DNA from 2 places in the Ensifer sp. Root142 genome. Region 2 is predicted to be linked to the other one. Evidence: riboswitches for the same ligand, from Rfam matches in the RefSeq annotation. Region 2 holds a riboswitch; the other holds the start of a gene.

Region 1 (14,978 bases), on a different contig from region 2:
AAGGAACAATCATGAAGATCGCAATCGGAGCAGACAGCGCCGGCAAGCCCTTGCTCGACGTCATCGCCGCCCATCTCAAGGGCAAGGCCGACCTCGAAGTCAGCGACCTCAGCCAGTCCGGTTTCTACGCCGACCTGTCGCAGAAGCTGGCGCAGACCATCGTCGATGGCGACAACGAGCGCGGCATCCTGTTCTGCGGCACCGGTATCGGCGTCTGCATCTCGGCCAACAAGGTGCCGGGCATCCGCGCCGCGCTGACCCACGACACCTATTCCGCTGAGCGGGCGGCAAAGTCGAACAACGCACAGATCATCACCATGGGCGCGCGCGTCATCGGGCCGGAGCTGGCGAAGTCGATCGTTGATACCTGGCTCGCCTCCGAATTCGACGCGAACGGCCCGTCGGCCGGCAATGTCGACGCGATCGATCGTCTCGACGCGGCGAAGTAAGCGAGCCAACTGCTAGAGCGTTTCCGGTTTAAACGGAGCCACAGACCCGCTCTATCTCTTTGTTTTTACGCATTTCCTGGCGGAAAGCCGATTCGCACTTTTCCTGGAAATGCTCTAATACCGCAATGCACGTTGATCCTCCCTCGCGCATCGCGGCGAGACGCCCGGCAGAGATGCCGGGCGTCTTTTCCTGATTTGCCACTGCCTAATTCGTTTCAGCGTCGTTTGCGCGTCATGTTTGAGGCGCGGCGCTGTCGGGTGTTTTGGCAGACCGCCGGGGCACTGCCGGCTTGACGAAGCTTCTGTAAATATTTGAACATGCTTGCATATCGTCACGTCAGCGAGGAATGCCGCCCCATGCCCGACGCCCCAACGACACCGCCGCATGCCGGAAGCCACCGCCTGGCGCGCATGAGCGGCCGCGACACGCACGAACACCACCGCACAGCCACGACGCTCGAGCTTCTGTTCGACCTGACCTTCGTCATCGCCTTCAGCCTTGCGGCATCGCAGCTTGCGCATCTGATGGCCGAAGGACATTTCAAGGCGGGGCTGATCGGCTTCTTCTTCGCCAGCTTCGCCATCTGCTGGGCCTGGATCAATTTCACCTGGTTTGCTTCCGCCTATGACACCGACGACTGGGTGTTCCGGTGCGTGACCATGGTGCAGATGGTCGGCGTGCTGATCCTGGCGATCGGCCTTCCCGCCATGTTCCGCTCGGTCGACGAGGGTGCCCATCTCGACAATGGCGTGATGGTGCTCGGATACGTCGTCATGCGGGTGGCGATGATCTTCCAGTGGCTGCGCGCCGCCGGCCAAGATCCGGCACGACGGCAGGCCTGCATGACCTATGTGGTAGCGATCACGGTTGCGCAACTCGGCTGGGTCGTGCAGATCTTCGTCGACTTCTCGATCGTTGTCACCTTCGCCATGGTCGTGGCGCTCACCGTCATCGAGATGCTCGGGCCCTATATCGCCGAGACGCGGCATGGCGGCACGCCCTGGCATGCCCACCATATTGCGGAACGCTACGGCCTTCTGGCAATCATCGCGCTCGGAGAAGGCGTCGTCGGCACGGTCGCCTCGATCACGGCGGTGGTGGATGGGGAGGGCTGGAACCTCGACGTGGCGCTCGTCTGCCTTGCGGGCACCGGGCTTACCTTCGGCATGTGGTGGATCTATTTCCTGTTGCCGAGTGCCGAGGTCCTGCACGTGCACCGCAGACGCTCCTTCGTCTGGGGCTATGGTCACATGTTCATTTTCGCCGCGATCGTTGCGACCGGTGCGGGCCTGCATGTCGCCGCCTATTACATCGAGCACAAGGCGCATATCGGGTCGCTTGCGACCGTGTTGACGGTGGCGGTCCCGGTCGCGGCCTATATCGCTCTGGTCTACGGCATGTATGCCTATCTGCTGCGGCAGTCGGAACCGCTTCATGCCTGGCTGCTCGCCGGCACGATGCTGCTGCTTGCGGCGTCGATCGCGGCCGCGATGGCGGGCGTCGACATGGCGATCTGCCTGATCATTCTGATGTTTGCGCCGTTCGTGACCGTCGTCGGTTTCGAGGCGGTCGGTCATCGCCACCGGATGGCGGCGCTGGAACGGTGCCTTGATGAGGCAGAGCCGGTGCATTGAACGCCGGGAATTGGCTATTCGAAACAGCGGTTTGCCGGCTGTTGCTGGCGGCTTGATTCAGGTGGTTCAGAGGTTGATTCAAGCAGGCGCCGCGAAGCGGCTCGATGGTTGCGCATCGGAGCGCTGAGCGAGCCTTGCCCCTCACCCTAGCCTTCTCCCCGCAGGCGGGGAGAAGGTGGCCGGCAGGCCGGATGAGGGGTGGCGGCCGGATACGGCGCGGGCTTGCGGCCCGCCAGCAGATCAGGCGTTGAGCAGCGCCAGCTTGGCGCGGGCGTCGAGGATCTGGGCGCAGGCATTGGCGGCTTCTTCGCCCTTGGCGACGAAGTGTTCGCGGAAGAAGGCGATCAGCGGCGCGCTTTCCTGGAAATTGTGCGGCGTCAGCACGGCCGACAGCACCGGCACGTCGGTATCGAGCTGGACGCGCATCATACCGTCGAGCACCGTGCCAGCGACGAAGTCATGGCGGTAGATGCCGCCATCGACGACGAAGGCGGTGCCGAGGATCGCGGCGTAACGGCCGGTCCTGGCAAGCTTCTGCGCGTGCAGCGGGATTTCCAGCGCGCCTGGCACGTCGAAGATCTCGACGTCGGCGGCACTGCCGCCGAACTTCGTCCATTGGGCGACGAAGGCATCGACACAGCGGTCGACGATGTCGGCGTGCCAGCGGGCACGGACAATCGCAATCTTGGCGGTGGGGTGGGAAAGAATAGTCATGGTCTCAAGCCTTCCAGGGTTTGGCGTTTCCAATTTTCCCGTCGGGCGAACATGCACGCGCGCGAAACCCCGGTGTGGGGTCCACGTTCCTGCTTGCTCTCTTCCATCCGGACTGTGACCGTCGGCTCCGGAATCTGACCGGATCTGCTGACCTCCGAAGTAGACCTCCGAAGCGCTCGCGGGCTTCGATCTTTCGATCGCTACCGCCGGTGGGGAGTTTCACCCCGCCCTGAGAACAAGAGCGACTATATAGATCGGCCGTGCCTGGTCAAACGCATGACGCGACGAAAATCCGGGAAATCGCGACAGATTTTTTCCGTGCCGTATCGCTCCCGGACAAATCTGTTCCCGTCGGGAGCCGCCGTAGTCTGACCTCGGCCGCGTGCCGCGTCGCCGCCACGAGACATTTATCTGCGGACGCGACGCGGGGCTTCGTCTTCGGCGGCGATCGCGCGTGCGGACCAATGGAGCAGCGCCTGCCTGTCATCAAGGCAAGTGACCGGTGCTTCGTAGTAGCGGTGCACGACCACCGGTTTGCCGCCCTTGTTGTAGGTGAACGGCTGACATCCTTCGCTGAGAAGCGCATCTCTCAGGGGCTGATCAACCCTGAAATAGAGGCGATCCTTGATGCTGATGGCGAACTGGCGATCAGCGACAAGATAGGCCCAACCGCCGAAGAAGCGGCCTATGTCAACGGGACCGATATCCGCGAGTTCTTCGTGGATATGGGTGACGAACGCACTCGGCTGCGCTTTAGTCATGGCGGCCGCCGGTGCAAAATGCGCTGTTTTTCATTCGACGGTTCAGGCAATCTCTCCACGGCATGTGCAAGGCAGCTACTGCATGTTTCCTTAAATCCTATTCGATTTAGGGATAAAAACATGCAGCACTTCAAAGCGCTACAGCGACCTTTGCGCGTAACAAGACGCACGCGCTGTAGGGGGACGCTGGAGATCTACTCGCGGATGACGAGCAGGTCCTTGGCGGCAAAGCGGAGCGTGACGTTCGAGCCGAAGGCCGGCGGCGTCAGGCCGGGGTCGTTGAACATGTCGAAGGAGATGACGTCGCCGCCGATGCGCAGCTTGGTGCGGATGACCGAGCCGAGGAAGCTGGTCGAAACCACCTCGCCGGTCAGCGCGGTGTCGCCCCTGGCGCTGTCGGCGATCGAGCCTGCCTCCGGGCGCAGCGCCAGCGAAATGTTGTCGCCACCCTTCATGCCGGCGATCGGCTCCTTCAGCGACACCTGCTGGTTGCCGATGGTGACAGCACCGGCGGCCGGGTCGGCGACCTTGGCTTCGATGATGTTGAGCGTGCCGACGAAGGAGGCGACGAATCGGGTCGCAGGGGTGTTGTAGATCTCGAACGGCGTGCCGATCTGGTCGGCTCGCCCGGAATTCATGACGACGATGCGGTCGGAGATCGACAGGGCTTCTTCCTGGTCATGGGTGACGAAGACAGTGGTGATGCCGAGCTGCTGCTGGATCTGGCGGATTTCCTCGCGCAGCGACACGCGGATCTTGGCGTCGAGCGCCGACAGCGGCTCGTCGAGCAGCAGCACCTGCGGCTTGACGGCGAGGGCGCGCGCGAGCGCCACGCGCTGCTGCTGGCCGCCGGAAAGCTGGTAGGGGAAGCGGTCGGCCAGGTGCTCGAGCTTGATCAGGCTCAGCATCTGCTTGACGCGTGTATCGATCTCCGACTTCTGCGCCCCGGCGACTTTCAGGCCGAAGGCGACGTTGTCGTTGACGTTCATGTTGGGAAACAGCGCATAGGCCTGGAACACCATGCCGATGTTGCGCTGGTTGGGCTTCAGCGTTCCCTGGTCCTTGCTGTCGATGGTGATCGTGCCGCCCGACGGCGTCTCGAAGCCGGCGATCATGCGCAGGATCGTCGTCTTGCCGCAGCCTGACGGGCCTAGGAACGAAACGAACTCGCCCTTGTCGATGACCATGTTGAAGTTGTGCACGACCTGAACCGGGCCGAAGGACTTCTGGATATTGTTCAGTGTCAGGAATGCCATGTGATCAAGCCTTGGCCGGAGCGGATTTCTGGATGCGGGAAACGAGCTGGATCAGACCCATGCTGAGCCAGGTGATGGCGAATGCGATGACCGCGAGCGCCGAAGGCTCATAGGCCTTGTTGGCGCCGACGAGCTGCAGGTACGGACCGAAGGCCGGGCGGTTGAGCAGCGCGGCCATGGTGAATTCGCCCATGACGATCGCAAAGGTGATGAAGGCGCCGGAGAGCACGCCACTCATGACGTTGGGGAAGATGCAGCGAAACAGGATCGTCGGCCATTTGGCGCCGAGGCTTTCGGCGGCTTCCGTCAGCGTGCGGACGTCGATCGCCCGCATCGCGGTATCGACCGCCCGGTACATGTAGGGCAGGGACAGCGTCATGTAGGAGAACATCAACAGCGCATTGGTGCCGGAGATCGAGCCGGTCAGCGGGATCCACGACGAGGAGTTGTAGAGGCGCAGATAGCCGAAGACGATGACGATCGCCGGGATGACCAGCGGCAGAAGGGTGATGAATTCGATGATCGGGCGCACCTGCGGCAGGCGAAGGCGGACCCAATAGGCGGTCGGCACCACCAGCAGCATGCCGAAGACGATGGTCAACACGGCCATCATCATCGAATAGCCGAAGGTCTCGCGGAACTGCAGGTCGGAGAAGACCGAGCGATAGGCGTCGAACGAGTATTCGCCGCGGCGCATGCGCAGCGAGAATTCCAGCGTGCCCAGCAGCGGGATGATGAAGTAGCTTGCACCGATGGCGATGGCGATCCAGGCGCCGAGACGTTGTGCTTTCATTTCTGCCACCGTTCGGCGCGCATACGCAGCCAGATATAGAGAACGTTCGAGATGCCGGTGATGACGATCATGCCGAGCGCCAGCGCATAGCCGAGGTTCGGATTGTGCAGCACGTCGCCGCGGATCTGCGCATAGAGCAGGATCGGCACGATGTTGAGCGAGGACCCGGTCAAGGCATAGGCCGTGGCGATCGCGCCGAAGGCGTTGGCAAACAGCAGGAGCGTGGTGCCGAGCAGGCTCGGCCACAGGATCGGCAGCGCCACCATGCGCCAGTACTGCCAGGTCGAGGCGCCAAGGATTTCAGAGGCTTCGCGCCATTCTTTCTTCAGACCATCGAGCGCCGGCGTCAGGATCAGCACCATCAGCGGGATCTGGAAATACATGTAGGTGATGGTCAATCCGAAAAACGACAGCAGGTTGAAGCCGGTCGAATAGAGATTGAAGCCGAACCATTCGCGCAGGAAGACGGTGACGAGGCCGGTGCGCCCGAGGGTCGCGAGGAAGGCGAAGGCGAGCGGCACGCCGGCGAAGTTCGAGGCGACGCCCGAAAAGGTCAGGAGGCCCGAGCGGATCCAGGTCGGCACGCCGCCGAGCACGATTGCCCAGGCGAGGAAGAAGCCGATCAGCGCGCCGCCGATCGAGGACGCGATCGAGATCCGGATCGAGATCCAGTAGGCGCTGAGGATCGAGGGCGTGAACAGATCGCCGATGTTCTTGAAGGTAAAGCTGCCATCGGGCGTCAGGAACGCGCCGGTGACGAGATAAAGCGTCGGGATGATCAGGAACAGCAGCGCGAAAAGCATGAAGGGGGCAATGCCGAGCCAGTCGATGACGGCTCGCTTGCTGATCAAGGTCGGTGAAGCGGTGCTCATATAGGCTTTCTGTCCCGAGGCTTGCAGTGACCTTTGCGCGTCCGCATGAACGCACAAAGATCGCCTTAGCGCTTTGATTTGCTGCAAAATTCCTTAGATCGATACCGAGCTAAGGAATTGTGCACGAGATTAAACCATGTCGCGCAAAAGCGTGTTGCGGTTTGCGACAACGACATGCGCAAAAACAAGACCTTAAAGCGCAGCAAGCGAATCCTGGTGATCGTGACGCGCTTTAGGGAAACCTCCCCGCGCCGAGGCGCGGAGAGGCGGAAGTCATGGATATTACTGCACGTTTGCGCCGACGACGCTATCCCACTTGGTGGTAATCGCTTCCTTGCCCTTGGCCTGCTCTTCGAGCGTCGGGAAGACAGCCTTTTCGTAGGCTGCTGCCGGCGGCAGCTTGTCGAGCAGTTCCTGCGGGATCTTGCCGTTCTTGGCGAGGTCGTTGAAGCGGATCGGGTGGCAATAGCCCTTCAGCCAGCCGAGCTGACCTTCGTCGGAATAAAGATACTCCATCCACAGCTTTGCCGCGTTCGGGTGCGGCGCGTAGGCCGAGATCGCCTGGACGTAGACGCCGGCGACGACGCCCGAAGCCGGAACGACGACTTCAACCGGCGGGTTGCCGTTGAGGCTGTCGCGCCAGGAAAGGCCGTTGTAGTCCCAGGCGATCACGACCGGGGTCGAGCCCTGCGCGAGCGAGGCGGACTTGCCGATAACCGGAACGAAGTTGCCGGCCTTGTTGACTTCGGCGAAGAAGCCGAGGCCCGTTTCACCAGCCTTGACGGCATCGGTTTCGCCAGCGGCGAGGCCGGCGGCGTAGACGGCCTGAACCGCCTGGTTGGAGGCGCGCGGGTCGCCGGCCATGGCGACCGAGTTGGCGTAGTCCGACTTCTTCAGGTCGGCCCAGTCCTTCGGCACGTCCTTGACGATGTCGGTGTTCACCACGAAGGAGAGAACGCCGTAGTAGTCGCCGTACCAGTAACCTTCGGCGTCCTTGGCCGAATCCGGGATCGAATCCCAAGTGGAGACCTTGTAGGGCTGGATCAGGCCTTCGGCCTTGGCCGACGGACCGAAGGAGAGACCGACGTCGATGACGTCAGGCGCCTGCGGGCCGGTGTTGCCCTTGTTGGCCTTGATGGCTTCGATTTCGTCGCCCGAACCGGCATCCGGGTTCAGCTCGTTGACTTCCAGGCCATACTTGGCCTTGAAGCCTGCGATGACGTCGCCATAGCCGCACCAGTTGTGCGGAAGTGCGATGGTGGTCAGCGAGCCTTCCTTTTTGGCGGCGGCGATGAGCTCTTCGCTCGGCTCGGCAGCGGCGATGGCCGTCGTTGCCAGAAGCATGGCGGTGGAAAGCGAGAGCAGGCGTTGAGTCGTTGAAATCACTGGCGTTCTCCTTATGGGTTTTCAGTCAATTTCGGCGATGCTGTTAAAGAGATGCGATGAAACTTGTGTGACAGCGATCTGTCTGTTCGCGCCGCGCATGTCGTTGGAAGAACAATTCTTTTTTCGACACGGCGCCTTCACTGAAACACACGTGCATAAAATTCCGTGAACGTGCCGGCCACTCCTCCTAAACCGGTTTGCGAAAGATGCGGGTCGAATCGAACAATCCCTCTAGCGTCTTCATCCGGTCGCGGGTTGCGTCCCAGTTGGTGCTCTGGACGGCCTCGATCAGGGCCTCGACCAGAAACAGGATCACCACTGAACTGTCCCAGGCCGAGGGCACCTCGATCTGCGAGCGGAAGACCTTGGAGGCGGATTTTGCCACCGGCGAGCTCCAGCGATCGGTGAAGAGGACGATCTCGACGCCGCGTTCGCGCGCCGATTTCGCCAGCGTCTCCATTTCCTGCTCGTAACGGCGGATGTCGAAGAGAATCAGCACGTCGCCGTGGCGCATGTCGAGCACGTAGTGTGGCCATGCGCTGGCATTCGACGCGATTTCGGTGACACCAGGGCGGATCACCTGCAGATGGGTGAAGAGATAATCGGCAACGGCGCGGGTGATGCGGCCGCCAAGCAGATAGACGTTGCGCTTGCGGTCGGCGATAAGGGCGACCGCCTCGTCGAATTCGCGCGGCTCGATCTGCGCCAGCGTCTCGCGCATGTTGTTCATGGCGGCATCGGCAAAGCGATTGAGCGTGTGGGTGCCCGGCGCGCTTGCGGCCCAGCGGTCATGCTTGGTGATCGGGTTGGAAATCGTGGCTTCCAGCTCCTGGTGCAGCCGCGACTGGAAATCGGGAAAGCCTTTGAAACCAAGCTTTTGCACCATGCGGGCGACGGTCGGAGTCGATACGCCGGCGTTCTCGGCGACCGTGGTGATCGAACCGAGTCCCGATACGGGATAGTTGTCGAGAAGTGTCTCTGCCAACTGTCTTTCCGCGCGGGTCAGCGCGGCGAAGTGGGCGTTGATCACATCCGACACCGTCGTGGGTGTCGCCTTGCTAGTCATAGTCTCCCCTGAACTGGTCTAACGCCAGTTTGTGACAGATTAAACATCGCTGTCACAATTGGAGTCAATCGCAATTTTGAAGAGATCGTTTCAGATTTCGATTGACACTCGCTAATCTCTGAACAAATCTTTTCATTAACGAACGTCTAACGGGGCAAGAGGGGATGCCGGTGTTGACGCGACTTTTGACCGATACAGATGGCGATCCGGTTGCGATCGAGAACGCGGCCGGGAGAGGCGATATCGTTCTCGTTTGCGAACATGCGTCGCGCCGGGTGCCGGAGCGTCTCGGTTCGCTCGGCCTTTCGCCGCAGGCGCTCGAAAGCCACATTGCCTGGGACCCGGGCGCGCTCGCGGTTGCAGAGTTTCTGTCGCGCAAGCTCGACGCGGTCCTGATCTACCAGCGCTTTTCGCGCCTTGCCTATGATTGCAACCGCCCGCCGGAGGCCGACGGCGCCATGCCTGCCGTCAGCGAAGTCTATGAGGTTCCGGGCAACCGCGACATGGCGGAGGAGGAGCGCCGGGCACGGGTCGACGAGATCTACCTGCCGTTTCACGACGCCATCAGCCAGTTCGTGACCGAGCGCAAGGCCAAAGGCCGACCGCCGGTGGTCGTCACGATGCATTCGTTCACGCCCGTCTATTTCGGCAAGCCGCGTTCCGTCGAAGTGGGCATCCTGCATGATGCCGACAGCCGGCTCGCCGATCAGATGCTGACCTTCGCAACCAGGGGCAAGGTCGCCTACGATATCCGCCGCAACGAGCCTTACGGGCCGGCCGACGGCGTTACGCACAGTCTGATCGAATACGGCGTCCACAACGGGCTGCCGAATGTGATGATCGAGATCCGCAACGATCTCATTCGAAACGAGATCGGCCAGAGGGTCATGGCCGATTATCTGGAAGGGCTGCTCAGCAAAGGCGTGGCAGCGCTTTCAGCAAAATAAAGACCCTGGGGAGCGGCTTTGCCGCGGTCCTGTTCCGGCTTGCCGGGGCAGGTGGTGATGGGACCCTGCTGCAATGGGGCGGTCGGGTCTGAAGAAATCAGGGGAAGAAAAATGTCAGACTACAGTGATCTCGACAAAAAGCAGGACATGCAGGTCCTGCATTCGATGGGCTATGCCCAGGAGCTCGAGCGGCGAATGAGCCAGTTCTCGAACTTCGCGGTCTCATTCTCCATCATCTGCATTCTCTCCGGCGGCATCAACTCGCTGGCGCAGGCGACGTCGGGTGCGGGTGGGGCCGCAATCGGCATCGGCTGGCCGCTTGGCTGCTTCATTTCGCTCGTCTTTGCCGTCGCCATGGCGCAGATCAGCTCGGCCTATCCGACGGCCGGCGGCCTTTATCACTGGGGCTCGATCCTCGGCAACCGCTTCACCGGCTGGGTAACCGCCTGGTTCAACCTGCTCGGTCTCGTCACCGTTCTCGGCGCCATCAACGTCGGCACCTATTACTTCTTCATGGGCTCGTTCGGCACGCCGTATTTCGGTCTTGCGGATACGACGCTCACCCGCATCATCTTCCTTGCGGTCATCACGGGCGCTCAGGCGCTGGTAAACCACATGGGCATCGGGCTTACGGCCAAGCTCACCGACTTCTCGGGTTACCTGATCTTCGCAACGGCGATCCTGCTTGCGCTCGTGTGCCTTGCCGTCGCCGACAGCTACGACATCGCCCGCCTCTTCACCTTCTCCAACTATTCCGGCGAGACGGGTGGAAACGTATGGCCGGCGACCTCGGGCACCTGGGTGTTCCTGCTCGGCCTGTTGCTGCCGATCTACACGATCACCGGCTACGACGCCTCCGCGCACACCTCGGAAGAAACCGTAAAGGCGGCAGAATCCGTGCCGCGCGGCATGGTCTCGTCGGTGCTGTGGTCGGCGCTGTTCGGCTACATCATGCTTTGCTCCTTCGTGCTGATGCTGCCGAACATGGACGAAGCCGCCAAGCAGGGCTGGAACGTGTTCTTCTGGGCAATGGACGCGCAGGTTCACCCTGTGATCAAGGACGTGCTCTACCTCGCCATCCTCGTCAGCCAGTGGCTGTGCGGCCTGGCAACCGTCACGTCGGTCTCGCGCATGATCTTCGCCTTCTCGCGTGACGGCGGCCTGCCGGCGTCCAAGGCTCTGGCCAAGGTCAGCCCGAGCTACCGCACGCCGGTGGCTGCGATCTGGACCGGTTCGATCCTCTCCGTGCTCTTCGTCTGGGGCTCGTCGCTGGTCTCGATCGGCGAAACGCCGGTCTATACGATCGTCGTATCGTGCACCGTCATCTTCCTGTTCTTCTCCTTCGCGATCCCGATCACGCTCGGTCTGTTCGCCTGGGGTACGTCGAAGTGGGACAAGATGGGTCCGTGGAACCTGGGCGAGGGCATGTTCAAGCTCTTCGCGGTGCTCTCGATCATCGCCATGGTGCTGATCTTCGTTCTCGGCATCCAGCCGCCAAACGACTGGGCGCTCTACATCACCGTCGGCTTCTTGGCGCTGACTGCGATCATCTGGTTCGGCCTGGAAAACCGCCGGTTCCGCGGTCCGCCGATCGGCGATGAAGTGGCTCGCCGCCAGGCGGAAATCGCCGCTGCCGAAAAGGCGGTCGGCCAAGTCTAACCAATAATAAAATGGGCGGGAGCGCATCTGCAGCTTCCGCCTTTCTTTTTGCGGCCACGGGAACGGCCGCTTGCCGAAACATGGGATGAAATTTGATGAGCTATTCGTTCGAGCAATTGAAAGAGGATGTCGCCGCCGGCCGCATCGATACGGTTCTCGCCTGCCAAGTCGACATGCAGGGCCGGCTGATGGGCAAGCGCTTCCACGCGCAGTATTTCGTCGACAGCGCCTGGCAGGAAACGCATAGCTGCAACTACCTGCTGGCGACCGACATGGAGATGGAGACCGTCTCCGGCTACAAGGCGACGAGCTGGGAGAAGGGCTATGGCGACTACACGATGAAGCCGGACCTTTCGACGCTGCGGCGCATTCCGTGGCTCGAAGGCACCGCACTCGTGCTGTGCGACATGCTCGATCATCACACCCATGCCGAAGTGCCGCATTCACCGCGCGCCATCCTGAAGAAGCAGATCGCGCGGCTGGAGGCGATGGGCCTCAAGGCGTTCATGGCGAGCGAGCTCGAATTCTTCCTGTTCGATCAGACCTATGACGACGCGCGCCAGTCCGGCTATCGCGACCTGCAGCTGGTCAGCGGCTACAACGAGGACTACCACATCTTCCAGACCACCAAGGAAGAGGATGTAATGCGGGCGATCCGCAACGGCCTGCAGGGCGCGGATATCCCGGTCGAGAATTCCAAGGGCGAGGCGTCCGCCGGCCAGGAAGAGATCAACGTGCGCTATGCCGACGCGCTGACGATGGCCGACCGGCATGCGATCATCAAGAACGGCTGCAAGGAGATTGCCTGGTCGCGCGGCAAGGCGATCACCTTCCTCGCCAAGTGGAACTATTCGGCCGCGGGCTCCTCCTCGCATATCCACCAGTCGCTGTGGAGCCCTGACGGCAAGACGCCGAAATTCTTCGACAAGGACGGCAAATACGGCATGTCGGAGCAGATGCGCCAATATGTGGCCGGCCTGCTCAGCCACGCCAGCGAGATCACCTATTTCCTCGCGCCCTACATCAACTCCTACAAGCGCTTCATGGCCGGCACCTTCGCGCCGACCAAGGCGGTGTGGAGCAAGGACAACCGCACGGCCGGCTACCGCCTCTGCGGTGAAGACACCAAGGCGATCCGCATCGAGTGCCGCGTCGGCGGCTCCGATCTCAACCCTTATCTCGCCTTCGCGGCTTTGCTCGCGGCCGGCATTTCCGGTATCGAAGGCAAGATGGAACTGGAAGCGCCCTTCGTCGGCGATGCCTACGGCGGCAAGAACGTGCGCGAGATCCCGCGCACCCTGCGCGCCGCCACCGAGGCGCTGACGGGGTCCAAGATGCTGCGTGCCGCCTTCGGCGACGACGTCATCGACCACTATGTCCGCGCGGCCGAGTGGGAGCAGGAAGAATACGACCGTCGCGTCACCGACTGGGAAGTGGCGCGCGGCTTCGAGCGGGCCTGACAAGGCCGGAAACTTAGATCTCAGTGGCCGGTCCGGTACCAAGGGCCGGCTACGCCGTCATTCGAAATGGAAGCAGGAAGACGATCATGAGCATGATCAAGTGTATTTCTCCGGTGAACGGAGAGGTTTATGCCGAGCGCCCGGCGCTGCCGCTGGAAATGGCCAAGCAGGCCGTCGCCCACGCGCGCCAGGCGCAGAAGAGCTGGGCCCGCCGTCCGCTGGACGAGCGCGTCAACCTGGTACTATCAGGCGTTGCCCGTCTCAACGAGATGGTCGACGAGGTCGTGCCGGAACTGGCCTGGCAGATGGGCCGGCCGGTGCGCCACGGCGGCGAGTTCAAGGGTTTCAACGAGCGCTCGAACTATGTCGCTTCGATTGCTGCCGACGCGCTGAAGCCGATCCTCGTCGAAGAGAGCGACCGCTTTGGCCGTCGTATCGAGCGCGAGCCGCATGGCGTGGTCTTCGTCATCGCGCCGTGGAACTACCCCTACATGACCGCGATCAACACGGTCGCGCCGGCGCTGATGGCCGGCAACACGGTGGTCATCAAGCATGCCAGCCAGACGATCCTCGTCGGCGAACGCATGGTGCGCGCCTTCGTCGAGGCCGGCGTTCCGGCCGACGTGTTCCAGAACGTTTTCCTCGACCATGAGACGACGGCGGCGCTGATCGCGGCGAAAAGCTTCGACTTCATCAACTTCACCGGCTCGGTCGAAGGCGGCCGGTCGATCGAGCGCGCGGCCGCCGGAACGTTCACCGGTCTCGGCCTCGAACTCGGCGGCAAGGATCCGGGCTATGTCATGGAAGACGCCGATCTCGATGCGGCCGTCGACACGCTGATGGATGGCGCTACCTTCAATTCCGGCCAGTGCTGCTGCGGCATCGAGCGCATCTATGTGCATGAATCGCTCTATGACGCCTTCGTCGAGAAGTCGGTTGCCTGGGTGTCGAACTACAAGCTCGGCAACCCGCTCGATCCGGAAACGACGCTTGGCCCGATGGCGCACAAGCGCTTCGCCGCAACTGTGCGCGAGCAGATCGCCGATGCGATCGCCAAGGGCGCCAAGGCGCTGGTCGATCCGAAACTATTCCCGCAGGATGATGGCGGCGCCTATCTCGCGCCGCAGGTGCTTGTTGATGTCGATCACTCGATGGCCTTCATGCGCGAAGAAACCTTCGGTCCGGCGGTCGGCATCATGAAGGTGAAGAGCGACAGCCAGGCGATCGAGCTGATGAACGATTGCCAGTACGGTCTGACCGTGTCGCTGTGGACCCAGGATGCGGACCGCGCCTCGCGCATCGGCCGCGACCTTGAAACCGGCACCGTTTTCATGAACCGCGCCGACTATCTCGATCCGGCCTTGTGCTGGACCGGCGTCAAGGAAACCGGCCGCGGCGGCTCGCTTTCGGTCATCGGCTTCCAGAACCTTACCCGTCCGAAATCCTACCATCTGAAGAAAGTCACAGCATGACGATCACCGCGAACTGGAGCTACCCGACCGCCATCAAGTTTGGCGCCGGCCGGATCAAGGAGCTTGCCGAACATTGCAAGGCTGTCGGCATGAAGAAGCCGCTGTTGATCACCGACCGTGGCCTGGCGCCGATGCCGATCACGCAGAATGCGCTCGATATCCTCGAGGCCAACGGCCTTGGCCGGGCGATCTTCGCCGACGTCGATCCGAACCCGAATGACGTCAACCTCGCCGCCGGCGTCAAGGCGTTCAAGGACGGCGGCCATGATGGCGTCGTCGCCTTCGGCGGCGGTTCCGGCCTCGATCTCGGCAAGTGCGTGGCCTTCATGGCCGGCCAGAGCCGCCGCCCGGTCTGGGACTTCGAGGATGTCGGCGACTGGTGGACACGTGCGAGCGTCGAAGGCATCGCGCCGATCGTCGCGGTGCCGACGACAGCGGGCACCGGCTCAGAGGTTGGCCGCGCCAGCGTCATCACCAACTCCGCCAGCCATGTGAAGAAGGTGATCTT
Region 2 (14,978 bases):
CCTCAACGAGTGGCGCATGGGCAAACGGTCGTCGCTGTCCTTCCTTAGCCCCGTCTTCGACCCCTCGCATGCGACCGTCGCGAGCTTTCCCTCTCGCTTTCCGCTGTTGCCGCTCGATCGCGTTCTCGGCAACCCGCACAGCCTGGTGACATCGGTCGCAGTGCACGATTCTCCTCTGGCCCGCATCGCTTCCGATCATTTGCCGGTCAAGGCATCGATCGATCTGAAGGTCGGCAAGCGGGAAGACCATAACAACGAACGGATTGAAGTGAGCCGGGCCGGATCGGCCTGAGACACTTTCTGGCGGGCAGGTGATGTTGTCCTTTGTCATTGTTGCCGTTGTCGCCATCGGCGGCGCGTTCGGTGCGGCGATTTTCTATGTCTATGGCCGCTTCGGTCGGCGTCCCCATGGAGACCCGTCTGCTGCACTCCCTGTCGCTGACGCCGATACCGAACTCGATCGGGCCATAGGCCCGCTGCTTCGCACCCGTTCCGGAAAGAACGGCATATCGCTGGTCTCTGACAACATCGAAGCTTTCGTCGTCAGGGCGCATGCGGCTCGCAGGGCCGGCCGCGGCCTCGACCTGCAATACTACTACTGGAAGGATGACTTGACCGGTCTCTTGCTCACGCGTGAAATCCTGACGGCTGCCGACCGCGGCGTCCACGTCCGCCTGCTGCTCGATGATATCAACGCCGGCATCCACGACCGGATGTGCATCGCGCTTGATGCCCACGAGAACATTGAGGTCCGGCTCTTCAATCCAAGCCGTGCCCGCACCGATCGTATCCGCCGGGGTTTCGAGATGGCCATCCGCGCTTTCAGCGCCACACGCCGCATGCACAACAAGCTGTGGGTTTCCGATGCGCGCCTGGCCATCGCCGGCGGGCGCAATATCGGCGATGCCTATTTCGACGCGGCCGAGCTTTCAAACTTTCGTGACCTCGATCTCTGGATGATCGGGCCGGTGGTCGATCAGGCAACGGCAATGTTCGATCGCTATTGGAACAGCACGTCCGTGCTGCCGATCGCCAAACTGCGCACCCCCCGCAAGCAATATCTGCCGGCGCTGAGGGAGGCGCTCGATGCCCATGCGCGCACGCCTGCCGCCCGTTTCTATCTGGAGCGCGTGACTGACGCGATGGCCGAAGAGACGTTCTATAGCGGCTCGAGAAGGCTGTACTGGATCGACAACGTTCGCCTTGAGGCCGACCCGCCCGAGAAGGCGCTGATGCAAAAGCGGCAGAACTGGCTGCTGCGCGAACTCTTCCCGCTGATCCAGGCGGCAAAGAACGATCTGCGCATCATTTCGCCCTATTTCATTCCCGGCACGGCCGGGACGCGCGAACTGACGGCGCTTGTGAAAAAGGGCATCCGCGTCGCGGTGCTGACAAATTCACTGGCTGCGACCGACGTCGCGGCCGTTCATGGTGGCTATGTGAAGTACCGTCGAAACCTCGTTCGCGCCGGTGTCGAGCTTTTCGAACTGAAAGAGCAGGGCGATACGGTCGAGAGTCATCGTATGTCGCTGTTTGGCCGGCGCAATGCGAGCCTGCACAGCAAGGCCTTTGTGGTCGATGGTCTGAACGGCTTCGTCGGTTCGATGAATTTCGACCCGCGGTCGGCATCGCTGAACACCGAAATGGGCGTTGTGTTTGTGGATGCAGCACTTGCCGGCGAACTCGCCACGATGTTTGAGGACGAGACGGCCCCGTCCGTCAGTTATCGGCTAAGCCTTGAAGGTGCGCGGCTCGTCTGGCGTGACCGAACCAACGGGACCGAGCGGCGGCTGCGGCGCGAGCCCGACGCCAGCCTGCTGAGGCGCGTTATCGCCGGGATCATCCGTATCCTGCCGATCGAATCGCAGCTTTGAGGTCCGCCGTGGCGCGCGCGCCGTTTACCGTCCGTTTACCCAGCGGTGGCGAATGCTGTGCGGAAAGCGCAAAAGCCAGGGCGTTGGCAAAGGCGGCGGCGAAAAAATGTTCTATCAGCAATCACGTGTGGAGGACCGCTGTTCTTAGGCTGGAAGGGCGCCGCCGATTAAGGTTATCGGAGGTTGGCGACTTGAAGTGAAGGGTGTTGACACTCTATGTAGGGGCAGAAGGCTAATCCTGTGATTCCCGGTTCGCAAAGGCATTGCGGGCCCGATTGATGAAGGTTCGATATGAGAAATCCAGTTGATACCGCCATGGCGCTGGTGCCGATGGTTGTGGAGCAGACCAACCGCGGCGAACGTTCCTACGATATCTTTTCGCGCCTTCTGAAAGAGCGCATCATCTTCCTGACCGGTCCGGTCGAAGATCAGATGGCAACGCTCGTCTGCGCCCAGCTTCTTTTCCTCGAGGCAGAAAACCCGAAGAAGGAAATCGCTCTCTACATCAATTCGCCGGGTGGCGTCGTTACCGCCGGTATGGCGATCTACGACACCATGCAGTTTATCAAGCCGGCGGTTTCGACGCTGTGCATCGGTCAGGCCGCCTCGATGGGTTCGCTCCTGCTGGCTGCCGGCCACAAGGACATGCGTTTCGCCACCCCGAACTCGCGCATCATGGTGCATCAGCCGTCCGGTGGCTTCCAGGGCCAGGCCTCTGATATCGAGCGTCACGCCAAGGACATCCTCAAGATGAAGCGGCGCCTGAACGAGGTTTACGTCAAGCATTGCGGCCGGACCTACGAAGAGGTTGAACAGACGCTCGATCGCGACCATTTCATGAGTTCCGACGAAGCGCTCGACTGGGGTCTGATCGACAAGGTCATCACGTCGCGCGAAGCGATCGAGGCTGCAGAGCAGGCGTGATAACGCGCTTTTGTGTCACGATAGATGCAATTGTGACACAATTGTAATGGTGAAAGGGCTTTATCGAGGGGGTAAAGCCGCTAAGATGACCCCTTAATGTTCTATTGAGCTGTGAAGACATAGGGTTCAGAGTTAGGTGGGAGAGTCGTTGCGGCCGAATCTTGGGCAAAATGCCCTGATACGGTGAGTACTCCCGGAAGCCCTCTTAATGCGGCGCAGGTCTTTGCGCGGGGCGAATTGAGTGGTCCGTGATATCTTTTCCGAAGATGTCCGGCGTGCTGGAAGGAAATGGAAATGAGCAAGGTCAGCGGTAGCAACGGCGGTGACTCGAAGAATACGCTTTATTGTTCGTTTTGCGGCAAGAGCCAGCACGAAGTCCGCAAACTGATTGCCGGACCGACGGTCTTCATCTGCGATGAATGCGTCGAGCTCTGCATGGACATCATTCGCGAAGAGAACAAGACCTCGATGGTCAAGTCCCGCGATGGCGTTCCGACCCCCCAGGAAATCATCAAGGTCCTTGACGAGTACGTCATCGGCCAGCAGCAGGCGAAGCGCATTCTTTCGGTCGCCGTGCACAACCATTACAAGCGTCTGGCCCATGCGGCCAAGGGCAGCGATGTGGAGCTGGCGAAGTCGAACATCATGCTCGTCGGCCCGACCGGTTGCGGCAAGACCTATCTCGCACAGACGCTTGCACGCATCATCGACGTGCCCTTCACGATGGCCGATGCGACGACGCTGACGGAAGCCGGCTATGTCGGTGAAGACGTCGAAAACATCATCCTGAAGCTGCTGCAGGCTGCCGACTACAATGTCGAGCGCGCCCAGCGCGGCATCGTCTACATTGACGAAGTCGACAAGATCTCGCGCAAATCCGACAACCCGTCGATCACCCGTGACGTTTCCGGTGAGGGCGTGCAGCAGGCGCTCTTGAAGATCATGGAAGGCACTGTTGCTTCGGTGCCGCCTCAGGGTGGCCGCAAGCATCCTCAGCAGGAATTCCTGCAGGTGGATACCACCAATATCCTGTTCATCTGCGGCGGCGCCTTCGCCGGCCTCGATAAGATCATCTCCGCCCGTGGCGAGAAGACGTCGATCGGTTTCGGCGCGACGGTTCGCTCGCCGGAAGATCGCCGCGTCGGCGAAGTTCTGCGCGAACTCGAGCCGGAAGATCTGGTTAAGTTCGGCCTGATCCCGGAATTCATCGGCCGTCTGCCGGTTCTGGCAACGCTCGAAGACCTCGATGAGGACGCGCTGATCCAGATCCTGTCCGAGCCGAAGAACGCTCTGATCAAGCAGTACCAGCGGCTGTTCGAGATGGAGGACGTCGAACTGACCTTCCACGAGGACGCGCTGCGCGAGATCGCCCGTCGCGCCATCGTGCGCAAGACCGGCGCCCGTGGCCTGCGCTCGATCATGGAAAAGATCCTGCTCGACACGATGTTCGAGCTGCCGACGCTCGAAGGCGTTCGCGAAGTCGTGATCTCCGACGAGGTGGTGAAGGGTGCGGCGCGGCCGCTCTACATCTATTCCGAGCGCTCGGAAGAGAAGGCGAACGTTTCGGCCTGATCGCAGGCCCACAGATCGGACCTGAAAAAGCCCGCCTCGTGCGGGCTTTTTCATGGCCTTGCACTTAGTTGTTGAGATGGCTTGCGCGGGGGACGATTTAACAATTCGGTTGTTGCTAAAGTGTCTTAACAACGCAATGATGTGACGATTCAGTAGAGGGCCTCGGCCGTTGCATATCCTTGAAGCCTCGTTTTCCGTCGCAAGGTACGCAACAGCAATAAAGCGTAGTCAGAAGGACCCGGCCACTGATGGTGGATGTTGCGGCGAGCCTTGAAAAGGACTCTCTAGCACTCCACTTTCATGTGGAAAATATGACAACCGGGAGTGCCGCTGTGGCTCCCGGGAACGGGCCCGAAATCGGGACGGAAAGGAAATGACATGACGAGCAAAACGTCTCCGGCGACTGAAAGCGCGACCTATCCGGTCTTGCCGCTTCGCGACATTGTAGTCTTCCCGCACATGATCGTGCCGCTCTTTGTCGGCCGTGAAAAGTCCATCCGTGCGCTTGAAGAAGTCATGGGGACCGACAAGCAGATCATGCTTGCCACCCAGATCAACGCGACGGACGACGATCCGGAAGCCTCGGCGATCTACCAGGTGGGCACGATTGCCAATGTCCTGCAGCTCCTGAAGCTGCCCGACGGCACCGTCAAGGTGCTGGTCGAAGGGCGCACGCGCGCCAAGATCGACAGCTACACGCCGCGCGAAGAATTCTACGAAGCGTCCGCACAGGCGCTCGACGAGCCGGAAGAAGATCCGGTCGAGATCGAGGCGCTCAGCCGCTCGGTCGTCTCCGAATTCGAAAGCTACGTGAAACTCAACAAGAAGATTTCTCCGGAAGTCGTCGGCGTCGCGAGCCAGATCGAAGATTATTCGAAGCTTGCCGACACCGTCGCATCGCATCTATCGATCAAGATCGTCGAAAAGCAGGAAATGCTGGAAACCACCAGCGTGAAGATGCGCCTGGAAAAGGCGCTCGGCTTCATGGAAGGTGAGATCTCCGTCCTGCAGGTGGAAAAGCGTATCCGTTCGCGCGTCAAGCGCCAGATGGAGAAGACCCAACGCGAGTACTACCTCAACGAACAGATGAAGGCGATCCAGAAGGAACTCGGCGACGGTGAAGACGGCCGCGACGAGATGGCCGAAATCGAAGAGCGCATCGCCAAGACCAAGCTTTCCAAGGAAGCGCGCGAAAAGGCCGACGCCGAGCTGAAGAAGCTGCGCCAGATGAGCCCGATGTCGGCGGAAGCAACCGTCGTGCGCAACTATCTGGATTGGCTGCTTGGCATGCCGTGGGGCAAGAAGTCCAAGATCAAGACCGATCTGAACCATGCCGAGGAAGTGCTCAACGTCGATCACTTCGGCCTCGACAAGGTCAAGGAGCGCATCGTCGAATATCTCGCCGTCCAGGCCCGTTCGACGAAGATCAAAGGCCCGATCCTGTGCCTCGTCGGCCCTCCGGGCGTCGGCAAGACTTCGCTTGCCAAGTCGATCGCCAAGGCGACCGGCCGCGAATACGTGCGCATGGCGCTGGGTGGCGTTCGTGACGAAGCCGAAATCCGCGGTCACCGCCGCACCTACATTGGCTCGATGCCCGGCAAGGTCGTCCAGTCGATGAAGAAGGCGAAGAAGTCCAACCCGCTCTTCCTGTTCGACGAGATCGACAAGATGGGCCAGGACTTCCGTGGCGACCCGTCCTCGGCTCTGCTGGAGGTGCTGGATCCAGAACAGAACTCGACCTTCATGGATCACTACCTTGAAGTCGAATACGATCTGTCCAACGTGATGTTCATCACCACGGCGAACACGCTGAACATTCCGGCGCCGCTGATGGACCGCATGGAAGTGATCCGTATTGCCGGCTACACCGAAGAGGAAAAGCTGGAAATCGCCAAGCGGCACCTGCTGCCGAAGGCGATCCGCGATCACGCGCTGCAGCCGAAAGAGTTTTCGGTCACCGACGGTGCGCTGATGGCGATCATCCAGACCTACACACGCGAAGCCGGCGTTCGTAACTTCGAGCGCGAACTGATGAAGCTCGCCCGCAAGGCGGTAACCGAGATCATCAAGGGCAAGGCCAAGGCAGTGGCAGTCACTGCCGGCAACATCCAGGACTACCTTGGCGTACCGCGTTATCGTCACGGCGAAGCCGAACGCGACGATCAGGTCGGTGTGGTCACAGGTCTTGCCTGGACCGAGGTCGGCGGCGAACTGCTGACGATCGAAGGCGTCATGATGCCCGGCAAGGGCCGCATGACCGTCACCGGCAACCTGCGCGACGTGATGAAGGAATCGATTTCGGCGGCGGCATCCTATGTCCGCTCGCGGGCGATCGACTTCGGCATTGAGCCGCCGCTGTTCGACAAGCGCGACATCCACGTGCACTTGCCGGAAGGCGCGACGCCCAAGGATGGCCCGTCGGCCGGTGTTGCCATGGCAACAGCGATCGTCTCTGTCATGACCGGTATTCCGATCTCCAAGGACGTGGCGATGACGGGTGAGATCACCCTTCGCGGCCGCGTGCTGCCGATCGGAGGACTGAAGGAAAAACTGCTGGCGGCCGTTCGCGGCGGCATCAAGAAGGTGCTGATCCCCGAGGAAAACGCCAAGGATCTCGCCGAGATCCCGGACAACGTGAAGAACGTGCTGGAGATCATCCCCGTTTCGCGGATGGGTGAAGTGCTCGAGCACGCTCTGGTCCGCGTCCCGGAGCCGATCGAATGGGACCCGGCAAATGAGCCGGCAACCGTCGCCGCGGTTGATTCGCAGGACGAAGCGGGCGCTTCCATCGCCCACTGATTGACAGGACCGGGCGGGTGCAATTGTGTTCCCGTCAGGCCCATTTGGCAGAAAAACAAGGAAGACCGGCCTCTGGCCGGTCTTTTTTGTTGTAAAAGCATGCTGCAAGCCTTGCATTCCAAGGGATTAGGCGCAATTGGGAATGGCAAGACGCGGGCGATGCGCAAGCCGCCGCGGCTTAAAAACACAGTCGTTTCGAACCATTTTGAAAGGGGTGGAAACATGAACAAAAATGAGCTCGTGTCTGCCGTTGCTGAGAAGGCCGGACTTTCCAAGACCGACGCATCTTCCGCAGTTGATGCAGTTTTCGAGACCATCCAGGCTGAACTTAAGGACGGTGGCGACATTCGCCTCGTCGGTTTCGGCAACTTCTCCGTTTCGCGTCGCGAAGCCTCCAAGGGCCGCAACCCGTCCACGGGCGCTGAAGTTGACATCCCGGCACGCAACGTTCCGAAGTTCACGGCCGGCAAGGGCCTGAAGGATGCCGTTAACGGCTGATAGGTTTGCTTGACGGCCGGATACGAGGCCGGCCGTCCAAGTCTTGAAGGGTTCGGTTCACGCCGGACCCTTTTGCGTTTCGGCTGCCCTTGCAGCAGCGCGGTCTTTGGTCTACGGCTCAGCCCTGTTCTCAGGGCGGGGTGAAACTCCCCACCGGCGGTAAGGGCTCAGCGCCGCGCGTCAAATATGACGCGCAACGGACGCTGTGACACTTGAAAGCTGCTGCATAATTTTCTCCTTAAATCGGATTGGATTTAAGGAATTATGCAGCAGGCCCAAGCCCGCGAGCACTTCAGGCGCTGTCGTGTCGGAAGGTTAGCAGATCCGGTGCGATTCCGGAGCCGACGGTCACAGTCCGGATGAAAGAGAATGATCGTGGGTGCGACGGGCGGGCGGTCCGTCGTCGCATCCTGCGCTCATGTGTCCTGATTTGTGTAGGTCCCTGTTTGCGGATGAAGGACATGAGCGAGACGACCCAAGCACTTTTCACCTCCCGTGCCATGGCCGGTGCGGCCTGGATGATACTGGCCGGCGTCGCCTTTGCTCTCCTGAATGTCGTCACGCAATGGATGACGATGCAACTCGGCTTTTCCGCCACCTCGACTGCCTTCTGGCAATATGCATTTGCACTCGTCTTCTCCCTGCCGTTCCTGTTTCGCGCCGGCCTGTCGGCCATGCGCACCGATTACCCCTGGCGTCACGTCATTCGCGTTGCCTTTGCGGCGCTCGGCGTAGGGGCCTGGGTTTCGGGCCTGGCTTCTGTTCCGATCTGGCAGGCGATCGCGCTGGTGATGACATCGCCATTTTTCATCATTCTTGGTGCGCGGCTCTTCCTGGGCGAACGCGTTGGTCCGGCACGCTGGGCAGCGGCGGCAGTCGGCTTTGCCGGCGCCACGATCATCCTGCAGCCCTGGTCGGAAAGCTTCACCTGGGCAGCGCTGCTGCCGGTTTTCTCGGCGCTGCTCTGGGGGGCGGCGTCGCTGATCACCAAGAGCCTGACAGGCATCGAGCGCCCTGAGACGATAACGGTCTGGTTGCTCGTGCTTCTGACGCCGATCAATGGTGTGCTGGCGCTGTCGGCAGGGTTTGTCGTGCCGAGTGGAACTATCCTTGCGCTATTGGTGCTGGCGGGGCTTTTGACCGTGGTGGCACAGTATCTGTTGACGCTTGCCTATACCGTCGCAGACGCAGCGTATGTGCAGCCTTTCGACGATCTCAAGCTACCGCTCAACGTTCTCGCCGGCTGGCTCGTCTTCGGTTATGCGCCGAGCGGCTATCTGTGGCTGGGGGCGGTCCTGATCCTCGGCGCCTCGCTTTTCATCATGCGCAACGAGATGAAACGCGAGCGCGCGACCGCGTAAGACAACGCTGCACAACAAAGGCGCGAGACTGTCATGCGCCTGTCATCGCCATCCCGCAGAACCCCCTTGTTTTGAATATTCGACATGGGGGATTTTTCATGACCATTTCATCATGCAGAACGGCACTTGCCGCCATACTTCTTGCGTCCGTTGCCTTTCCGGCTGCCGCCGAACCGGTGTTCAATCGTATTGCGTCCTTCGCCGTTGCCGACAATCTGCCGGAGGGCGATGCCCGCAAGGACGCGACATCCGCGGAAATCATTACCGCCACCGAAGACGGCAATACGCTGATCTATTCCGATAGCCCGGGCAAGCGCATCGGCCTTATCGATATCACCGACGCCAAGGCGCCGAAGGCGGCCGGTATCGTGTCGTTCGATGGCGAGCCGACCTCGGTAACCGTCGCCGGTACCAAGGCCCTGATCGCGGTCAACACACGCGAAAGCTTCACCAAGCCTTCCGGCTTTCTCGCTACCGTCGACGTTGCCTCGAAGAAGGTCGAGTCGACCTGCGATCTCGGCGGCCAGCCGGACTCCGTCGCGGTCAACAAGGACCGGACCATTGCTGCGATCGCGATCGAGAATGAGCGCGATGAAGAGGTCAACGACGGCAAGATCCCGCAGATGCCTGCCGGCGACCTGGTGATCCTGTCTCTGAAGGATGGTGGTGCCGATTGCGCGACGATCAAGCACGTGACCCTCACCGGTCTTGCCGAGGTTGCAGGCGACGACCCGGAGCCGGAATTCGTGTCCTTCAACGGCAAGGACGAGATTGCGCTGACGCTGCAGGAGAACAACCACATCGTCATCATCGACGGCAAGTCGGCGACGGTAAAGACGCATTTCTCCGCTGGCGCGGTCGACCTTAGGGACATCGACGCCAAGCGTGACGGCGCTATCGCCTTCATGGACGAGCAACCGGGCCGCAAGCGCGAGCCTGACGCCGTCAAGTGGCTCGACGACAATCGCATCGTCGTCGCCAACGAAGGTGACTATGAGGGCGGTTCGCGCGGCTTCACCATCTTCGATACGGCCGGTAAGGTCCTGTTCGAATCGGGTGCGAGTTTCGAACACGAGATCGCTTCGATCGGCCACTATCCCGAGAAGCGCTCGTCGGCCAAGGGCGTCGAGCCGGAAGGCCTCGAGGCTGCCAAGTTCGGCGAAGACAATCTGTTCTTCGTGCTTGCCGAACGTGCATCCGTCGTCGGCGTTTACAAGGACACCGGCGCCGAGCCGGAACTGCTGCAATTGCTGCCGTCGGGCATCTCGCCGGAGGGTGCCGTCGCGATCCCGTCGCGCAATCTGCTTGCGACCGCCAACGAGGTCGATCTCGGCGAAGACGGCGGCGCTCGCTCGCATGTGATGATCTACGAGCGTGGCGAAGGTGAAGCCGCCTATCCGCAGATCCGTTCGGCGGACAAGGATGGTCTGCCGGTGGGCTTCGGAGCCTTGTCGGGCCTCGCAGCCGTTGCCGACAAGCCGGGCTTCCTGCGCGCAGTCAACGATTCGGTTTATGCATCGCAGCCGACCATCTTCACCATCGATGCGACGCAGAAGCCGGCGTTGATCACCGAGACGCTTCGGATCACCCGCGATGGCGCCCCGGCACAGAAGCTCGACATCGAAGGCATCGCCAATGATGGGGAAGGGGGCTTCTGGCTCGCTTCGGAAGGCAACGCCGACAAGCTCTACAGCCACGCGCTGCTGCGTGTGAACAAGAAGGGCGAGATCAAGAAGGAGATCGCCCTGCCCGAAACTCTGCGTGCAGGCGAGAGCCGCTTCGGCTTCGAGGGTGTAACGGTTGTCGGCGAAGGCGACGATCAGGTTCTCTGGATGGCCGTCCAGCGCGAATGGAAGGACGACGAGAAGGGCTTCGTCAAGCTCGTCTCCTACAAGCCGTCGAGCGAGGAATGGGGTGCTGTGCGTTATCCGCTCGAGAAGGCGGATGGCGGCTGGGTCGGCCTGTCGGAAATCTCCGTCCACGGCGATTATGCCTATATCATCGAGCGAGACAACCTGATCGGCCAGGCAGCCAAGCTGAAGAAGCTCTACCGTGTCGCCCTTGCCGACCTGAAGCCGGCAGCCCTTGGCGGCGAGCTTCCTGTCGTCAAGAAGGAAGAGGTTCGCGACCTCCTTCCCGATCTGAGGGCCCTGAAGGGTTACGTCGTCGACAAGGTCGAAGGCTTCACCGTCGATGCCGCCGGCAACGGCTATGTCGTCACCGACAATGACGGCGTCGACGATTCCTCCGGCGAGACACTGTTCTTCTCCATCGGTGCCATCGACGCGATGTAATCGTCGGGCCAGGAGAAAAACGAAAGAGGCCGGGACATGACGTCCCGGCCTCTTTCTGTTTCGGCTATCTGTAAAGGCTGGGGGAAGGGCGGGCCTAGCGAGCGACCGCAATCTGTGCTGCTTCGGCCTCATCCTTGCGCTTGCGAATTTCGTCGGTCTTGTCGACGAGTTTGCCGACGATATCGAAGAGCTGACCGAGCTCCTTGTCGTCGAGCGCGGAGAAGATCTCCTCGATCAGCTGTTTGCGCGGGTGTTCGGCTGCCTCCAGGATCACGCGTCCCGTGTCGGTGATCGAGACGATCTTGGCGCGGCGATCCTCGGGATCGGGTTTGCGCATCACCAATCGGTCGCGCTCGAGGCCGTCGATCGCTTCGGTGACGGTGCGCGGCGCAAAGTTCAGCGCGCAGGCGATATCCGTCGAGCGACAGGGGCCGAGCTTGCTCAGGAAGAACAGGAATTTGCTCCGCGCCAGCGAAACGCCTTCCTCCGTCATCGACTCGTTCACGAGCCGGTGGACGCGGTGATAAAGCTCAAACAGTCTGTCGGAAACTTCGAATGTCTTCTTCATGATCATCGTTGGAAAATTGTGAGGTGCCATGTCAAATGGCAGCAACATTATTGATAGTTACAATTGCTACATTTGTCGACTAAAACCTCTGCAATTTCACGGTAACGACCTCCGCAAGCAAGAAACGGCCTCCGTTTCCGGAGGCCGTTTCACTTGTAGTGCCAAGAATTTCACCCGTTCGGACTATGCTGCCCGGCGCGATGAGCCGGTCCAAGGCGCGTAACCGTGGCCCGAATCCTGGGCCAATGTGAAGCGAGCGATCAGTTCGCGAAGACGGCCGGCCTCCTGTGCCAGCGTCGCGCTTGCGGCGTTCGCCTCTTCGACCATTGCGGCGTTCTGCTGGGTCACCTGGTCCATCTGGTTGACGGCGGTGTTGACCTCGGAAAGCCCGGCGGACTGTTCCTGTGCCGAAACGGCGATCGCGTCCATGTGCTGGTTGATCGTGACGATAAAGCCTTCGATCGTGCGCAGAGCCTCGCCGGTTTCACGCACGAGTTTGACGCCGCTCTGCACTTCCACCGCTGAATTGCGGATCAGGTCCTTGATCTCCTTGGCGGCATTGGCCGAACGCTGTGCGAGTTCGCGCACTTCCTGGGCGACGACGGCAAATCCCTTGCCGGCATCACCGGCGCGCGCTGCTTCCACGCCGGCATTCAGCGCCAGCAGGTTGGTCTGGAAGGCGATTTCGTCGATGACGCCGATGATGTTGGAGATTTGGCTCGACGAATGCTCGATGCGGCCCATGGCGTCGATTGCGCCGGAGACGATGGCGCCGGACTTGTGGGCGCTTTCGTTTGCCTGGCTGGCAATGGCGCGGGCTTCGTTGGTGCGCTTGGACGAGCTGCCGACATTGACCGTGATCTGGTCGAGGGCGGCTGCCGTTTCTTCCAGCGACGCGGCCTGCTGTTCGGTGCGACGTGACAGATCGTCGGCGCTCTGGCTGACTTCGCGTGCACCGCTGTCGATGCTGCCCGAGCTGGAGGAGACGGCAGCCAGTGTATCGGCCAGCTGGGCAACGGCCTGGTTGAGGTCGTGACGCAGCTGTTCGAAATCCGGTGCGAAAGGTTCGTTGAGCTGGAAGGCGAGATCGCCGGCCGCCAGGCGGCGAAGACCGGTTGCAAGGCCGGCTGTCGCTTCCTGCAGACGGAGCTGTGCGGCCGCCTCGGCCTCTTCGGTCACGCGGTGACGCTCGGCCTCTGCCTGCGAACGCTGGACCTTGGCATCTTCCTCGAGCTGAAGATTGGAGATGGCCGCCTCGCGGAAGACCTCGACGGCGCGCGCCATCTCGCCGATCTCGTCCTTGCGCACGCCATAGGGAATGGCGGTGGCCGTATCGCCATTTGCGAGACCTGCCATCGAGCGGGTGATGATCTGGATTGGACGGGCAATGCCGCGGATTGCGTAGAAAATAGCGCCGAGGACGATGAGAGCCGCAACCGCGATGACAGCCATTTCGATCATACGGATCTGGTCGTGCGTGGTGGAGCTGTCAGCAACGGCAGCGTCGGCGCCGGCCAGATTGAGCGCGCGCATTTCCTTGATCGCCTGGTCGACCTGCTGTTCCCTCTCGCGCATCTCGACCTTGAACACGCTTTGCGCCTTCATATTCTCGAGATTGTTGGAGAGCTTGACCATGCCGGCGGAAACCGAGAGGTAGGCCTCATAGGCGCTCTTGACCTTTTCAAGTGCTGCCTTGTCGGCGTCGTTGACCATCAGGGCGGCGTATTCGTCCGAAAGCTTGTTGAAGCCATCTACGGTTTCGCCGATGACCTTCTCGGCCGCCTTCTTCTCGAAGGGGGTCAGCGAGATCAGGTGCCGGGCAAACGACATGCGTGTGTCCGAAAGCTGGGTTTCCAGTGCGCGCGAGAGCGAGACACGCGGCAGCCACGTGGTGGCAATCTCGTTGTTGCGCTCGTTCATCATCTTGATGCCGCCAAGCGAGGCGACGGCCAGAACGGTGACGATGAGGCCAACCATCAGGAAAAGGGCAATAAGGGTGTGTGATATCTTTAGGCGCGACATGAATAACTCCGGAGGAACGGCGTCCGTAAAAGCTTGTGCATGAATAAGTCGTTCCGGCTCTTGATCGTCATGACGGAGCGGATGCCGAAGCAGGGAGTCATTCCTGTGCTTGGCCGCACGCAAAATGCAGCCGAGCGGAACCTAGCCAACAAGTTCTTACAAAAGCGCTAATCGATTAAAGTGAGTATAATCTGATATTTGCACATAGGGGCGCGCGCTTTTGCGGCAGAACGTTTCAAGTCGAAACTCCAGTCATTACGTATGAGCGCTGGCTTTACTTAACTGCCCTGAAATAACGGCGAGTGACGGGCGCATCCGCGTGGATGACGGTGTCCGGCGCATTGACGGGTGCTGCTCCCACGGGCCATGGTCGGCCATGTCCTTCCGCTTCGTTCACACCGCCGATCTTCATCTTGATTCCCCGCTGCGCAGCCTTGCGCTTCGAAATGCCGAGCTCGCCGACATCGTGCGCGGTGCGACCAGGCAAGCGCTTGTGAGGATCGTCGATCTTTGCCTTGCCGAAGAGGTCGATGCCTTGCTGATCGCCGGCGACCTTTATGATGGCAGCCAGACCTCGATGAACACCGCGCTGTTTCTCGCTGGCGAACTGCGCCGGCTCGACGAGGCCGGCATCCGGGTCTTCATCATCCGCGGCAATCACGATGCCCAATCGCAAGTGACGAACGAGCTGACGCTCTCGCCATCGACACACGTCTTCAAGGGCCGCGGCAAGGCAGTCCTCGCAAAGACGCTGGAGAGCGGCCGCGATGTCTATATCCATGGTGTGAGCTTTGCGAACCCCCATGCGTCGGAAAGCTTGCTGCCGTCCTTTCAGTCACCGGTCGCCGACGCGATCAATATCGGCATGTTGCACACGAGCCTCGCCGGCGCTGCCGGCCATGACCTCTATGCTCCCTGCAGCGTGGCGGATCTCCAGGCGCACGGCTTCGACTATTGGGCGCTCGGCCATGTCCATCAGCGTCAGGTCCATGCCAGCGAACCTTTCGTCGTCATGCCGGGCATGCCGCAGGGGCGCGACATCAACGAAGCCGGCAGCAAGGGCGTG

The links. A riboswitch is a leader RNA that binds a small molecule or an ion and turns the genes downstream of it on or off. The one in region 2 is predicted to bind FMN.
Region 1: it holds a riboswitch for FMN, as region 2 does, so the genes downstream of both, ASD52_RS00415 (6,7-dimethyl-8-ribityllumazine synthase) here and ASD52_RS32580 (DMT family transporter) in region 2, are expected to answer to the same signal.

What each region holds. Positions count from the first base shown of each region.
Region 1 covers NZ_LMFK01000001.1:89,323-104,300, forward strand. Annotated here, with positions in the region: gene ASD52_RS00405 (RpiB/LacA/LacB family sugar-phosphate isomerase) at 12-449, shown strand; gene ASD52_RS00410 (low temperature requirement protein A) at 807-2,084, shown strand; gene ASD52_RS00415 (6,7-dimethyl-8-ribityllumazine synthase) at 2,325-2,798, opposite strand; FMN riboswitch at 2,890-3,039, opposite strand; gene ASD52_RS00420 (TfoX/Sxy family protein) at 3,206-3,559, opposite strand; gene ASD52_RS00425 (ABC transporter ATP-binding protein) at 3,754-4,815, opposite strand; gene ASD52_RS00430 (ABC transporter permease) at 4,820-5,608, opposite strand; gene ASD52_RS00435 (ABC transporter permease subunit) at 5,605-6,480, opposite strand; gene ASD52_RS00440 (ABC transporter substrate-binding protein) at 6,763-7,866, opposite strand; gene ASD52_RS00445 (MurR/RpiR family transcriptional regulator) at 8,054-8,932, opposite strand; gene ASD52_RS00450 (N-formylglutamate amidohydrolase) at 9,106-9,879, shown strand; gene ASD52_RS00455 (amino acid permease) at 9,991-11,538, shown strand; gene ASD52_RS00460 (glutamine synthetase family protein) at 11,634-12,998, shown strand; gene ASD52_RS00465 (aldehyde dehydrogenase family protein) at 13,085-14,470, shown strand; gene ASD52_RS00470 (iron-containing alcohol dehydrogenase) at 14,467-14,978, shown strand, end outside.
Region 2 covers NZ_LMFK01000047.1:86,842-101,819, reverse strand. Annotated here, with positions in the region: gene ASD52_RS32610 (endonuclease/exonuclease/phosphatase family protein) at 1-292, shown strand, start outside; gene ASD52_RS32605 (phospholipase D family protein) at 315-1,874, shown strand; gene clpP (ATP-dependent Clp endopeptidase proteolytic subunit ClpP) at 2,166-2,798, shown strand; gene clpX (ATP-dependent Clp protease ATP-binding subunit ClpX) at 3,093-4,370, shown strand; gene lon (endopeptidase La) at 4,749-7,169, shown strand; gene hupB (DNA-binding protein HupB) at 7,392-7,667, shown strand; FMN riboswitch at 7,790-8,042, shown strand; gene ASD52_RS32580 (DMT family transporter) at 8,129-9,028, shown strand; gene ASD52_RS32575 (esterase-like activity of phytase family protein) at 9,127-11,322, shown strand; gene ASD52_RS32570 (MarR family transcriptional regulator) at 11,417-11,890, opposite strand; gene ASD52_RS32565 (HAMP domain-containing methyl-accepting chemotaxis protein) at 12,074-13,912, opposite strand; gene ASD52_RS32560 (exonuclease SbcCD subunit D) at 14,289-14,978, shown strand, end outside.